DNA from 2 places in the Actinoplanes sp. NPDC026670 genome. Region 2 is predicted to be linked to the other one. Evidence: riboswitches for the same ligand, from Rfam matches in the RefSeq annotation. Region 2 holds a riboswitch; the other holds the start of a gene.

Region 1 (5,734 bases), on a different contig from region 2:
CTCAAGGGCGCCGAGCTGCTCGGCCTCGACCCGGCGAACTGTGCCGTCTACGAGGACGCGCAGGCCGGCGTGGCCGCCGGACGGGCCGGCGGTTTCGGCATCGTGATCGGTGTGGACCGGGTGGGCCAGGCCGACGCGCTGCGGGAACACGGCGCCGACGTCGTGGTTCAAGATCTCAAAGACCTCCTCTGAAATCAGTTACGAGAGGCACGACCGTGATCCGTGAACGGGCTTATCCCGTCGACCCTTGGCACATTCGGGAGACCCGGCTCGATCTGGACCTGCTGGCCCAGTCGGAGTCGGTGTTCGCGCTCTCCAACGGCCACATCGGGATACGCGGAAACCTGGACGAGGGCGAGCCGCACGGCCTGCCGGGCAGCTATCTGAACTCGTTCTACGAGTTGCGGCCACTGCCGCATGCCGAGGCCGGGTACGGCTTCCCCGAGTCCGGCCAGACCATGGTCAACGTCACCAACGCCAAGCTGATGCGCCTGCTCGTCGACGACGAGCCGTTCGACGTGCGCTACGGCGAGTTGCGCTCCCACGAGCGCTGCCTCGACCTGCGAGCCGGCACGCTGGAGCGGGTCGTCGAGTGGGTGTCGCCGTCCGGCCAGGGCATCCGGGTGCGGACCGTGCGGCTGGTGTCGTTCACCCAGCGCGCCGTGGTGGCCTTCCTCTACGAGGTGGAGCCGCTGGACGCGTCGACCCGGCTGATCCTCCAGTCCGAGCTGGTGGCCAACGAGCAGTTGCCGCCGATGAGCAAGGACCCCCGGGTCGCCGCGGTGCTGGACCGCCCGCTACAGGCCGAGGAGATGCTGGAGCAGCCCACCGGCGGCATCCTCGTGCACCGCACCAAGGCCAGCGACCTGCGGATGGCCGCGGCCATGGAGCATCTGGTGGAGACGCCGGGCCGGCACGCCATCACCACCGAGGGCCACCCGGACTGGCTGCGCACCACCGTCGCCTGCCGGCTCGAGCCGGGGCAGAAGCTGCGGGTGGTCAAGCTGGCGGCGTACGGCTGGTCCAGCATGCGTTCGCTGCCCGCCCTGCGTGACCAGGTCGGGGCGGCTCTCGCCAGCGCCCGCCTGGACGGCTGGGACGGCCTGGTCCAGCAGCAGAGGGACTACCTCGACGCGTTCTGGGACCACTCGGACGTCAAGGTCGAGGGCGACTCGGAGGTGCAGCAGGCCGTCCGGTTCGGGCTGTTCCACACGCTCCAGGCCGGAGCCCGGGCCGAGCAGCGCCCGATCGGCTCCAAGGGCCTGACCGGGCCGGGGTACGACGGCCACACCTTCTGGGACGCCGAGACGTTCGTGCTGCCGGCGCTGACGTACACCCAGCCCTCCGCGGCGGCCGACGTGCTGCGCTGGCGGCACTCGACGCTGGACCTGGCCCGGGAGCGGGCCCAGACACTCGGCCTGCAGGGCGCGGCGTTCCCGTGGCGGACCATCCGGGGCCAGGAGTGCTCCGGGTACTGGCCGGCCGGCACCGCCGGGTTCCACATCGCCGCCGACATCGCCGACGCGGTCCGCCGTTACGTGCAGGCCACCGGGGACTACGACTTCGAGCGTGAGGTCGGCCTGGAGCTGCTGGTGGAGACGGCCCGGCTGTGGCGGTCGCTGGGACACCACGACCGGCACGGACGGTTCCACATCGACGGGGTCACCGGTCCCGACGAGTACACCGCCGTGGTGAACGACAACATCTACACCAACCTGATGGCGCAGCAGAACCTGATGACCGCGGTCGACGCCTGCAAACGCCATCCGGACCTGGCCCGGCGGTTCGGGGTCGACGACGAGGAGACCGCGTCGTGGCGGGACGCGGCGGCCGCCGTGCACATCCCGTACGACAAGGAGATCGGCGTCCACCAGCAGTGCGAGGGCTTCACCCGGCTTCAGGAGTGGGACTTCGAGAACACCCCGCCGGAGGGGTACCCGCTGCTGCTGAACTACCCGTACTTCGACCTGTACCGCAAGCAGGTGGTCAAGCAGGCCGACCTGGTCATGGCGATGTACATCCGAGGGGACGCGTTCACCCCGGAGGAGAAGGCGCGCAACTTCGCCTACTACGACGCCCGGACCGTACGGGACTCGTCGCTCTCCGCCTGCATCCAGGCCGTCCTCGCGGCCGAGACCGGGCACCTGGAGCTCGCGCACGACTATCTGGGCGAGGCCGCCCTGATGGACCTGCACGACCTGCACCAGAACGCCCGGGACGGGGTGCACGTGGCGTCCCTGGCCGGCACCTGGATCTCGCTGGTCGCCGGTCTCGGTGGCATGCGTGACTTCAACGGCCAGCTGTCGTTCGCCCCGCGCCTGCCCAGCCGGATCAACAACCTGGAGTTCTCGCTGCTCTGGCGTGGTCTGCGGCTGCGGGTGAGCGTGACCTCGGATGAGGTCACCTACTCCCTGCGCAACGGCGGCGGCCAGGCCCGGCTCACCCTGCTGCACCACGGCAAGGAGCTGGAGGTCACCCAGGTGCGCCCGGTGACGATCCCGATCCCGGCTGCGGTGCCGGCCGGTCCGGCGCCGGCCCAGCCGCACGGCCGGGCCCCGGTGCGGCGCGCGCTGCACTGACCGTTCGAGATGCGAAACGGCCCCCGTCCACCGGACGGGGGCCGTTCTCGTGACGTGAAGGTTCTAGAGCATCGACACGTGCACGTGGTCGGTGTGGTCACTGACCCCGTGGTAGTTGCTCCACCCGTTGGCAGGGAACCAGATCTGCTTGTTCCAGATCACGTAGTAGATCCCGAGCGCGTCGGCATTACGCACCAGGAACGCCATCAGGTTGTTGCCGTACCGGAATTCCTTGTCGGTGTCGAACGTCGAGAACCCGGACTTCTGCAGCGACCAGTCGCAGGCGCGGCCCTTGGGATGCTCGAACGGCCCACCGTCGCGATGGCAGCCGACGAAGTTGCTGAAGCCGGCCTTCTTGACTTCCTTGTACATGTGCAGCGTGCGCTTGGTGACGCAGCCGTTCGTGGTCGGGTCCTTCTCGGTGCAACCCTCGGCCGAGAAGCCACCGCTGGAGTTGCGGGGCGCCGGAGCGGCCTCCGGGGAGTCGGCGACCACGAGGCCCTTGGTGACACCCTTGCCGCCGACCAGGGCGAGCGCGTCGACCGCGGCGTCCTTCTGCTTCTTCATCGCGGCGGCGTCCTGCTGCTGCTGCTTCACCTCGGCGTCGAGCCGGACCTTGCTCTCGGTGATGGTCCGGAGTGCCTCGTTGAGCTCACGCAGCTTGGCGTCGTGGAGCCGGTTGATCTCCTCCAGGGAGACCGCCTTCTCCAGGAAGTCGCCCGAGGAGTTGGCGTTGAGCAGGTAACCGATCGAGCTCAGGTTGCCCGTCATGTACTGCTCTTTGGCGATCTTGTCGACCTCGGGGATCAGCACGTCGCGCCGGGCCTCGGCCTGCTTGATCTGGCTGGCCAGTTGAGCCTGGGCCTTCACCGACTTCTGCACGGCCGCCTTGGCGGACACGTAGCGCCGGTTCGTGTTCTCGATCACATCGGAGAGGATTGCGTCTCCGTCGCCACCGTTCTGCTCCTGCTCTTGAGCAGTGGACGACGAGCCGCCGGGCTCGGCCGAAGCCGGAGCCGCGGGTGCCGCGAGCATCACGACAGCCACCAGCGGCGCCAGGGCGTGTATCAGCCACCGGCGGGGACTTGCGGTCATCAACAGTTCCTTCCGTGTCACCGCCGACCGAGTTAGCTGACGGGTTCGGGACGGAAGCAATCCCTACCGCAAACTGCGGATACACCCCAGTGACCTGGTTCCCCGGCTCGCCTTTCGACGATTGGGCGGCGGCCTGCCGGCAACTCGGGGGCGGTGCCGTCCTGGCAGGACCGGCGGCCAGTTTACCCGAGATATCGCCGTGGATCAGACCCTGGGAACGGCCAAAAGTGTTACGTCGCAACGACTATCCGTAATTGTTGTCACCGCTCGTGTCGAGGCCATTGCGGGGCGTACGAGAACTGTCGATCTGTCGATCGAGTGGGTATGGTCGGTGCGGTTCCCGTACGGGAGCCGCCGCCTAATCGCCGTTATCGGCGAGCCGGGGAACCAATATTCCCTGGGGTGAATCCGCTCACCAGCGGTAGGGATTTCCTTCGTCCCGAACCCGTCAGCTAACCCGGCCGGCGGCCGACGGAAGGAAATTCCTGTGCAGCAGAACACTGCGCGGCGATTAGCGGCGTTGCTGGCGCTGCTCGTCGCCGCGTGCGGACTGGCCGTCGCCCCGACGCCGGCCACCGCGGCCCCCCGGCTGCTCGCCGCCCCCGGCGACTCCGGTGACGACGGTGAGGGCGGCTCCGCGTCACTGATCGAGAAACTCGAGAAGGCCTCCAAGGGTTTCGTGGAGGCGAAGGCCAAGCTGAAGACCTCCAAGGAACAGCAGGCCAAGCTGACCGCCGAGCTGAAGAAGCTGGACGGCGAGCTGGGACCCCAGCAGGACCGGCTCGACCTGCTCGCCACCCAGGCGTACACCGCGGGCCGGGGCGGGCCGATGGCCGCGCTGCTCAGCTCCGACTCGGCCGAGGGCTTCCTGGGCCGGGCCGAGACGCTGGCCCTGGTGGCCGCCGACCAGAACCGGGCGATCGAGGATCTCAAGACCACCCGCGACACCCAGCAGAAGGCCAAGGACTCCATCGACATCGCCATCAAGGACCAGCAGAAGCAGGTCACCGTGATGGCGAAACAGAAGGAGCAGGCCGAGGCGGCCCTGAAAGCGGCGAACCAGGGCGCCGACGCCAGCTCGTCGTCCGACGGCGGTGACAGCGAGGACGCGTCGCCCGGTCCGAGCGGCACCAGCTGCAACCAGACCGACCCGACCGGGACCGGCGGCTGCGTGACCGCGACCCTCCTGCACGCCTACAAGGAGGCCCGCGCCGACGGCTTCACCAGGTTCACCAAGTGCTGGCGGGAGCAGAACAGCGGCGAGCACCCCAAGGGCCGGGCCTGCGACTTCTCGGCCGAGAAGGGCACGTTCGGCGGCGACGCCACCGGAGCCGACAAGACGTACGGCGACAACCTGGCGAACTACTTCATCAACAACGCCGACAACCTGAACGTGCTCTACGTGATCTGGTACCGCCGGATCTGGCTACCGAGCAGTGGCTGGAAGTCGTACAGCGGGGCGGGCGGAGACCCGTCCAGCGACCACACCAACCACGTGCACCTGTCGGTCAACTAGCCCGGCGCCGGAGGAGTGCGGGGCCTCACCTGCGGGTGAAGGCCTCGTACTCCTTCATCACCTCGGAGGTCGCGCCGTCGGCCCGGATCTCGCCGGCCTCCAGCCAGATGCAGCGCTCGCAGGTGTCCCGGATCGACTGCTCGCTGTGGCTGACCAGGAACACCGTGCCCGCCTCACGGCGCAGCTCGCGGACCCGCTCCTCGCTGCGCTTGCGGAATTTCGCGTCACCGGTGGCCAGCGCCTCGTCGATCAGGAGCACGTCGTGCTTCTTCGCCGCGGCGATGGAGAACCGGAGCCGGGCCGACATGCCCGAGGAGTAGGTCCGCATCGGCAGTGACGAGAAGTCGCCCTTGTCGTTGATGCCGGAGAACTCGATGATCTCGTCCCGTTTCGCCTGTACCTCGGCCGGCGACATGCCCATCGCGAGGCAGCCCAGTTCGACGTTGCGGTCGCCGGGCAGCTCGTTCATCAGGGCCGCGTTGACGCCCAGCAGGGACGGCTGGCCAGCCGCGAAGATCGCGCCGCTGGACACCGGCAGGAGCCC
Region 2 (5,734 bases):
CTGTGGCCCGGAGCGGTTCTCCACGAACTCCCAGGTGTCCAGCGTGGCCGGCCCGTACGGCCCGTCCTGCTGAATGGGCGGCTCAGCCGCCGGACGATAGCCGCAGCGGCGGGCCACCGACGTGCTGGCGGTGTTTCCCCGGTCGATGCGCAGCAGCAGCCGGCGCAGCCCCAGCGTGTCGACCGCATAGCCGGTGAGCAGGGACAACGCCGCTGAGGCGAGTCCGCGCCGCCGAAAGGGGAGGCCGACCAGGTAGCCGAGCTCGGCCTCGTGCGCCTCGGAGCGGACGTTGAAGAGCAGCACCTCACCGAGTGGCGGCCCGCCGTCGGTGGTGATCGCGAGCTGGATCCGGCTGCCGCCGATTCGGCCCTGCTGGGCCCGGCGTAGATAGGCGAGGCCGGCCTCCATGTCGAACGGCGACGGCATCAGCGTCCAGCGGGCGATGCCCGGTTCGTCGAGGAGCGCGACCAGCTCGTCGACGTCCTCCCACCGCCATTCCCGAAGGATGACGCCGGTCCCCGTCAACCTCAGCGGGTAGGGCAATGGGCTGACGGTCACCTGTCCAATCGTGCCGGTAAGACCACCTTTGGTGCTAGTGGCGATCGAGAGGAAAGCCGTGAACGATTCCTTACCGTCCACCGGTCGGATCACGGACACCATTTCGCGGTGCAGAATCGCACCATGTCTCAGAGGCGCTGAACGGTGATCTCGAATCCGGCGTTGCGCAGGCGTTCGACCAGGGCGTCACCGATCGCGGTCGCCGGGGTGAGCACACCGCCCCCGACCTGCGGCAGCGCCTCGGTGTCGAAGGCGAGCGCGAGAGCCGATTCGCCGAGCATGACCGCGGTTGCGGCGTACCCGGGATCGCCTTTCGCCTTGACCCTCGCGCGATAGCGCGCCCCGGACGTGGTGGTGGTGAAAAGGTCCATGGTGAAGTGGCCGTTGCGCTGCGTGTCCTCGCTCGGCCCGGCGCCGGGGGCGGGCAGGAAACGGTCCAGGACGAATCGCAGTGGCGGCACCGCGAAGCCGATGACCAGCGCGTTCATGCCGGACTTGACGACCGTGGCGGCGACTTTGCTCTTCACCCGCAGGACCTCGCGGTACCGGAACGTGCGGCCGTAGGCCCAGCCGCGCAGCGCGTTGCTGCGCCGGACGACGCGGGTGTTGTAGGACGCCATCACGAACGGCGCGAGGTGCCCGCGGATGCTGGAGTCCACCTCGGACCCGGGGAGGGTGAGCATGTCGGGCTGACGGCCCAGGTCGGGCTCGGCCTGCCGGTCCGGGCTCAGCGAGTACGGGCTGGCGCCGACCTTGCGCAGCCGGGTGTCCTTCTTCATCACGTCGACCTGGTGCCGCATCGAGTCGATGGTGCCGCCGCTGATCCCGGCGCGCATGCTGGTCACCACGAGCGTCGTGTCGGTGAGTTCGCCGGCGCCGTCCCGGCTGATCTGTTCGTGCAGGACGTGCACTCCGATATCGGACGGAATCGAATCGAAGCCACACGAGTGGACGATCCGTGCGCCGGTGCGCTTTGCCGTCTCGTGGTTCTCGTCGATGCTGTCCCGGGCGAAGAGCACCTCACCGGTGAGGTCCACGTAGTCCGTGCCGGTTTCGGCGCATGCACGGGCGAGTGGCTTGCCGTACTTCGCATACGGCCCGACCGTGGTGATCACGACTCTGGTGCGGCCGGCCATCGTGGTCAGGGCTTCCGCGTCGTTCGCGTCGGCGACGACGACGGGCCAGTCCAGACCGAGACCCTCCAGTTTCGCCGCGGAACGGCCGCCCAGCGCGAGCCGTGCGCCCGCTGGAGCGTGCTCGGCGAGGTATCGCGCCACCAACACACCGACGAAACCCGAGGCACCGTAGACGATCACGTCGAACTCGCGCTGTTGATCGTTCATGTCCTCGCCCATGGCTGAGGATTGTGCACCCTCGGTGGAGGGTTCCGCACCTGTTGCGCCACGCCGAATTCAGCACGTTAGCCACACAAAGGAAGATCAAAGCGGCTAATTTGTGACTTACAACTCCATTGCCGCGTGTCGCATAACCAACCAGCAGCGCGGCGAATCGGCAGCCCGAAACAGAGCGGGCACCGTGGTCGGAACGCCGAGTCCAGCCGCCGACCACGGTTCGACGAACCAAAGGCATGGAGCGGGGGACCCAAGAGTTCCTCGGCGCTACGGCGCCTCGGGGTGAAGCCGCGAACGCGGCCGGGCACCTCTGCCCGAACCCGACAGCTGACCTCGTAGGCGTGGAGGACAAGCTCATGGCTCAGATCGGAAAACAACTCCAACGCGCGGTCGGCATGATGGCCGTCGGACTCGCCGGAAGCGTCGCCCTCGCCGGGCCCGCGCACGCCGACATCAACTGGGAGGCGATCGCGCACTGCGAATCCGGGGGCAACTGGAGCATCAACACCGGAAACGGTTACTACGGGGGACTCCAGTTCAGCCGGAGCACGTGGCGCGCCTACGGCGGCACGAAGTACGCGGACACCGCGAACCGGGCTTCCAAGTCCGAGCAGATCCGGATCGCCGAACGGGTGGTACGCGGGCAGGGCATCGGCGCGTGGCCGACGTGCGGCCGGCGGCACGCCTACACGGCGGCGTCGCGTGGCAGCGTACGGAAGGTGCATCGGACGACCGGAAGCTACGTGGTACGGCGTGGCGACACGCTGGCGCGGATCGCGGCCCGGCACGACGTCAAGGGCGGGTGGCGTGCGCTTTACCGTGCGAACTCGGATGTGCTGAGCAGCCCGCACCGGCTGCGGGTGGGGCAGCGGTTGAAGGTCTGAGAGTGGGCCCGGCGCGACTTGAACGCGCGACCTACCGCTTAGGAGGCGGTTGCTCTATCCACTGAGCTACGAGCCCGACGTTGCTGAGGGTACCAGCAGGCGAAGCCCGGGTCGGTACGGCCGACCCGGGCCCGCCGGGAAACCACCTGACGATCAGGCCAGGTCGAAACGGTCCAGGTTCGCGACCTTGACCCACGCCTGGACGAAGTCGGTGACCAGCTTCTCCTTGGCGTCGTCGCTGCCGTACACCTCGGCCTGGGCGCGCAGCACCGAGTTCGACCCGAAGATCAGGTCGGCCCGGGTGGCGGTCCACTTGACCTCGCCGGTCCGGCGGTCGCGGCCCTCGAAGGCCTCGCCGTCGGAGTCGGTGGCCGACCAGGTGGTGCCGAAGTCGAGCAGGTTGACGAAGAAGTCGTTGGTCAGCACGCCCGGCGTCTCGGTGAAGACACCGTCCTTCGAGCCGGCCGTGTTGGCGCCCAGCACACGCAGGCCGCCGACCAGCACGGTCAGCTCCGGCGCGGTGAGGGTGAGCAGCTGCGCGCGGTCGACCAGCAGCGCCTCGGTGGGACGGTTGTGGCCCTTGGCGAGGTAGTTGCGGAAGCCGTCGTGGGTGGGCTCCAGCACCGCGAACGACTCGGCGTCGGTCTGTTCCTCGGTCGCGTCGGTACGACCCGGGGTGAACGGCACCTCGACGTCGAAACCGGCGTCCTTCGCGGCCTTCTCCACGGCGGCCGAACCGGCCAGCACGATCAGGTCGGCGAGGGAGATCTTCGCGCCACCGGCCGCGTCGAACTCGGCCTTCACGCCCTCCAGCACGCCGAGCACCTTGGCGAGCTGGGCCGGGTCGTTGACCTCCCACTGGTTCTGCGGGGCGAACCGGATGCGGGCGCCGTTCGCGCCACCGCGCTTGTCGGTGCCACGGAACGTCGAGGCCGACGCCCACGCGGTCGCGACCAGCTCGGCGACCGACAGGCCGGAGGCCAGCACGGTGGCCTTGAGCGCGGCGACGTCGGCCGGGCCGACCAGCTCGTGGTCGACCGCGGGCAGCGGGTCCTGCCAGATCAGCGGCTCGGACGGAACCTCCGGGCCGAGGTAGCGGGCGATCGGGCCCATGTCACGGTGGGTCAGCTTGAACCACGCCTTGGCGAAGGCCTTGCCGAACGCCTCCGGGTCGTCGTGGAACCGCTTCGAGATCGGCCCGTAGACCGGGTCGAAACGCAGCGCCAGGTCCGAGGTCAGCATCCGCGGCTCCTGGCGCTTGCCGGCGTCGAACGCGTGCGGCACCAGGTCCGAGCCCGCGCCGTTCTTCGGGCGCCACTGGTGCGCGCCGGCCGGCGACTGGGTGAGCTCCCAGTCGTACGCGAAAAGGATGTGGAAGAACTCGTTGTCCCAGCGGGTCGGGTGGTAGGTCCAGGTGACCTCCAGACCACTGGTGATCGCGTCGGCGCCGACACCGGTGCCGAAGCTGCTCTTCCAGCCCTGACCCTGTGCCTCGATCGGGGCGGCCTCGGGCTCGGGGCCGACGTTCTCGGCCGGGCCGGCGCCGTGGGTCTTGCCGAAGGTGTGGCCGCCGGCGATCAGCGCCACGGTCTCCTCGTCGTTCATGCCCATCCGGCCGAACGTGTCCCGGATGTCCCGGGCCGAGGCCAGCGGGTCCGGGTTGCCGTTCGGGCCCTCCGGGTTGACGTAGATGAGGCCCATCTGCACGGCGCCGAGCGGCTTGGCCAGCTCACGGTCGCCGCTGTAGCGCCTGTCGTCCAGCCAGACGTCCTCGGTGCCCCAGTTGACCTCCTCGGGCTCCCAGACGTCGGGGCGGCCGCCGCCGAAGCCGAAGGTCTCGAAGCCCATGCTCTCCAGGGCCACGTTGCCGGCCAGGATCATCAGGTCGGCCCACGAGATGTTCTTGCCGTACTTCTTCTTCACCGGCCAGAGCAGCAGCCGGGCCTTGTCCAGGTTGCCGTTGTCCGGCCAGCTGTTCAGCGGCGCGAAGCGCTGCTGACCGGAGCCGCCACCGCCGCGGCCGTCGAAGGTCCGGTAGGTGCCGGCGCTGTGCCACGCCATCCGGATGAACAGCGGGCCGTAGTGGCCGAAGTCGGCCGGCCACCAGTCCTGCGAGTCGGTCAGCAGCGCGTCGATGTCCGCCTTCACAGCGGCCAGGTCGAGGGCGTTGAAGGCCGCGGCGTAGTCGAAGTCGCCGCCGTTCGGGTTGCCAGCCGGGGAGTTGGCGTGCAGAACGCCGAGGTCGAGCTGGTTCGGCCACCAGTCCCGGTTGGCCCGGCCGCCGTGCGAGCCGGAGCCGCCGTGCGCGACGGGGCACTTTCCTTGAGCTGCGGCGAGTTCGTCTGCCACGAAATCCTCCGGGTAGCGAGCGATGAGAGTCGGCTCGCAGTCTGCCCTGCTTTTCTGGAACGAGTCAAGAAAAGGAGGAGGGGCGTTCGACACCCGGCGGGCGGAGATTCCGCTGATTTCGCCCGTGAAGTTATCGTGGCTGCCGGATCGGCGACGATAGGCGGGGGAGGTAACAGAGCGTGCGCGTACTGGTGGCTGACGACGAACGGATACTCGCGGACACGGTGGCTGACGGCTTACGCCAGTTCGCCATGGCCGTCGACGTGGTCTACGACGGTGACAGCGCGTTGGAGAAGATGAGCGTGCACCGATACGACGTCGCGATCCTGGATCGTGACATGCCGGGCATCACCGGCGACGAGGTGTGCACCCGGGTGGTGGACTCCGGGCTGGACACCCGGCTGCTGCTGCTCACCGCCGCGGCCGGGATCCGGGACCGGGTGGAGGGCCTCGGGCTCGGCGCCGACGACTACATGACCAAGCCGTTCGCCTTCGCCGAGCTGGTGGCCCGGGTGCAGGCGCTGGCCCGGCGTTCCACGGCCCGGCTGAAACCGGTGCTGGAGCAGGACGGCGTGGTCCTCGACACGATCC

Evidence for each region. A riboswitch is a leader RNA that binds a small molecule or an ion and turns the genes downstream of it on or off. The one in region 2 is predicted to bind cyclic di-AMP.
Region 1: linked by a shared signal. The riboswitch ahead of AB0E94_RS05010 (hypothetical protein) and the one ahead of AB0E94_RS24545 (transglycosylase family protein) in region 2 are both predicted to bind cyclic di-AMP.

What each region holds. Positions count from the first base shown of each region.
Region 1 is NZ_JBEZXU010000003.1:306,949-312,682, forward strand. Features, by position in the region: gene AB0E94_RS05000 (beta-phosphoglucomutase family hydrolase) at 1-192, shown strand, start outside; gene AB0E94_RS05005 (glycoside hydrolase family 65 protein) at 216-2,579, shown strand; gene AB0E94_RS05010 (hypothetical protein) at 2,643-3,674, opposite strand; cyclic di-AMP (ydaO/yuaA leader) riboswitch at 3,679-3,812, opposite strand; cyclic di-AMP (ydaO/yuaA leader) riboswitch at 4,020-4,157, shown strand; gene AB0E94_RS05015 (hypothetical protein) at 4,162-5,190, shown strand; gene AB0E94_RS05020 (ABC transporter ATP-binding protein) at 5,216-5,734, opposite strand, start outside.
Region 2 is NZ_JBEZXU010000025.1:98,412-104,145, reverse strand. Features, by position in the region: gene AB0E94_RS24555 (GNAT family N-acetyltransferase) at 1-558, opposite strand, end outside; gene AB0E94_RS24550 (saccharopine dehydrogenase NADP-binding domain-containing protein) at 687-1,913, opposite strand; cyclic di-AMP (ydaO/yuaA leader) riboswitch at 2,122-2,267, shown strand; gene AB0E94_RS24545 (transglycosylase family protein) at 2,267-2,794, shown strand; tRNA gene AB0E94_RS24540 (tRNA-Arg) at 2,798-2,870, opposite strand; gene katG (catalase/peroxidase HPI) at 2,948-5,143, opposite strand; gene AB0E94_RS24530 (response regulator transcription factor) at 5,323-5,734, shown strand, end outside.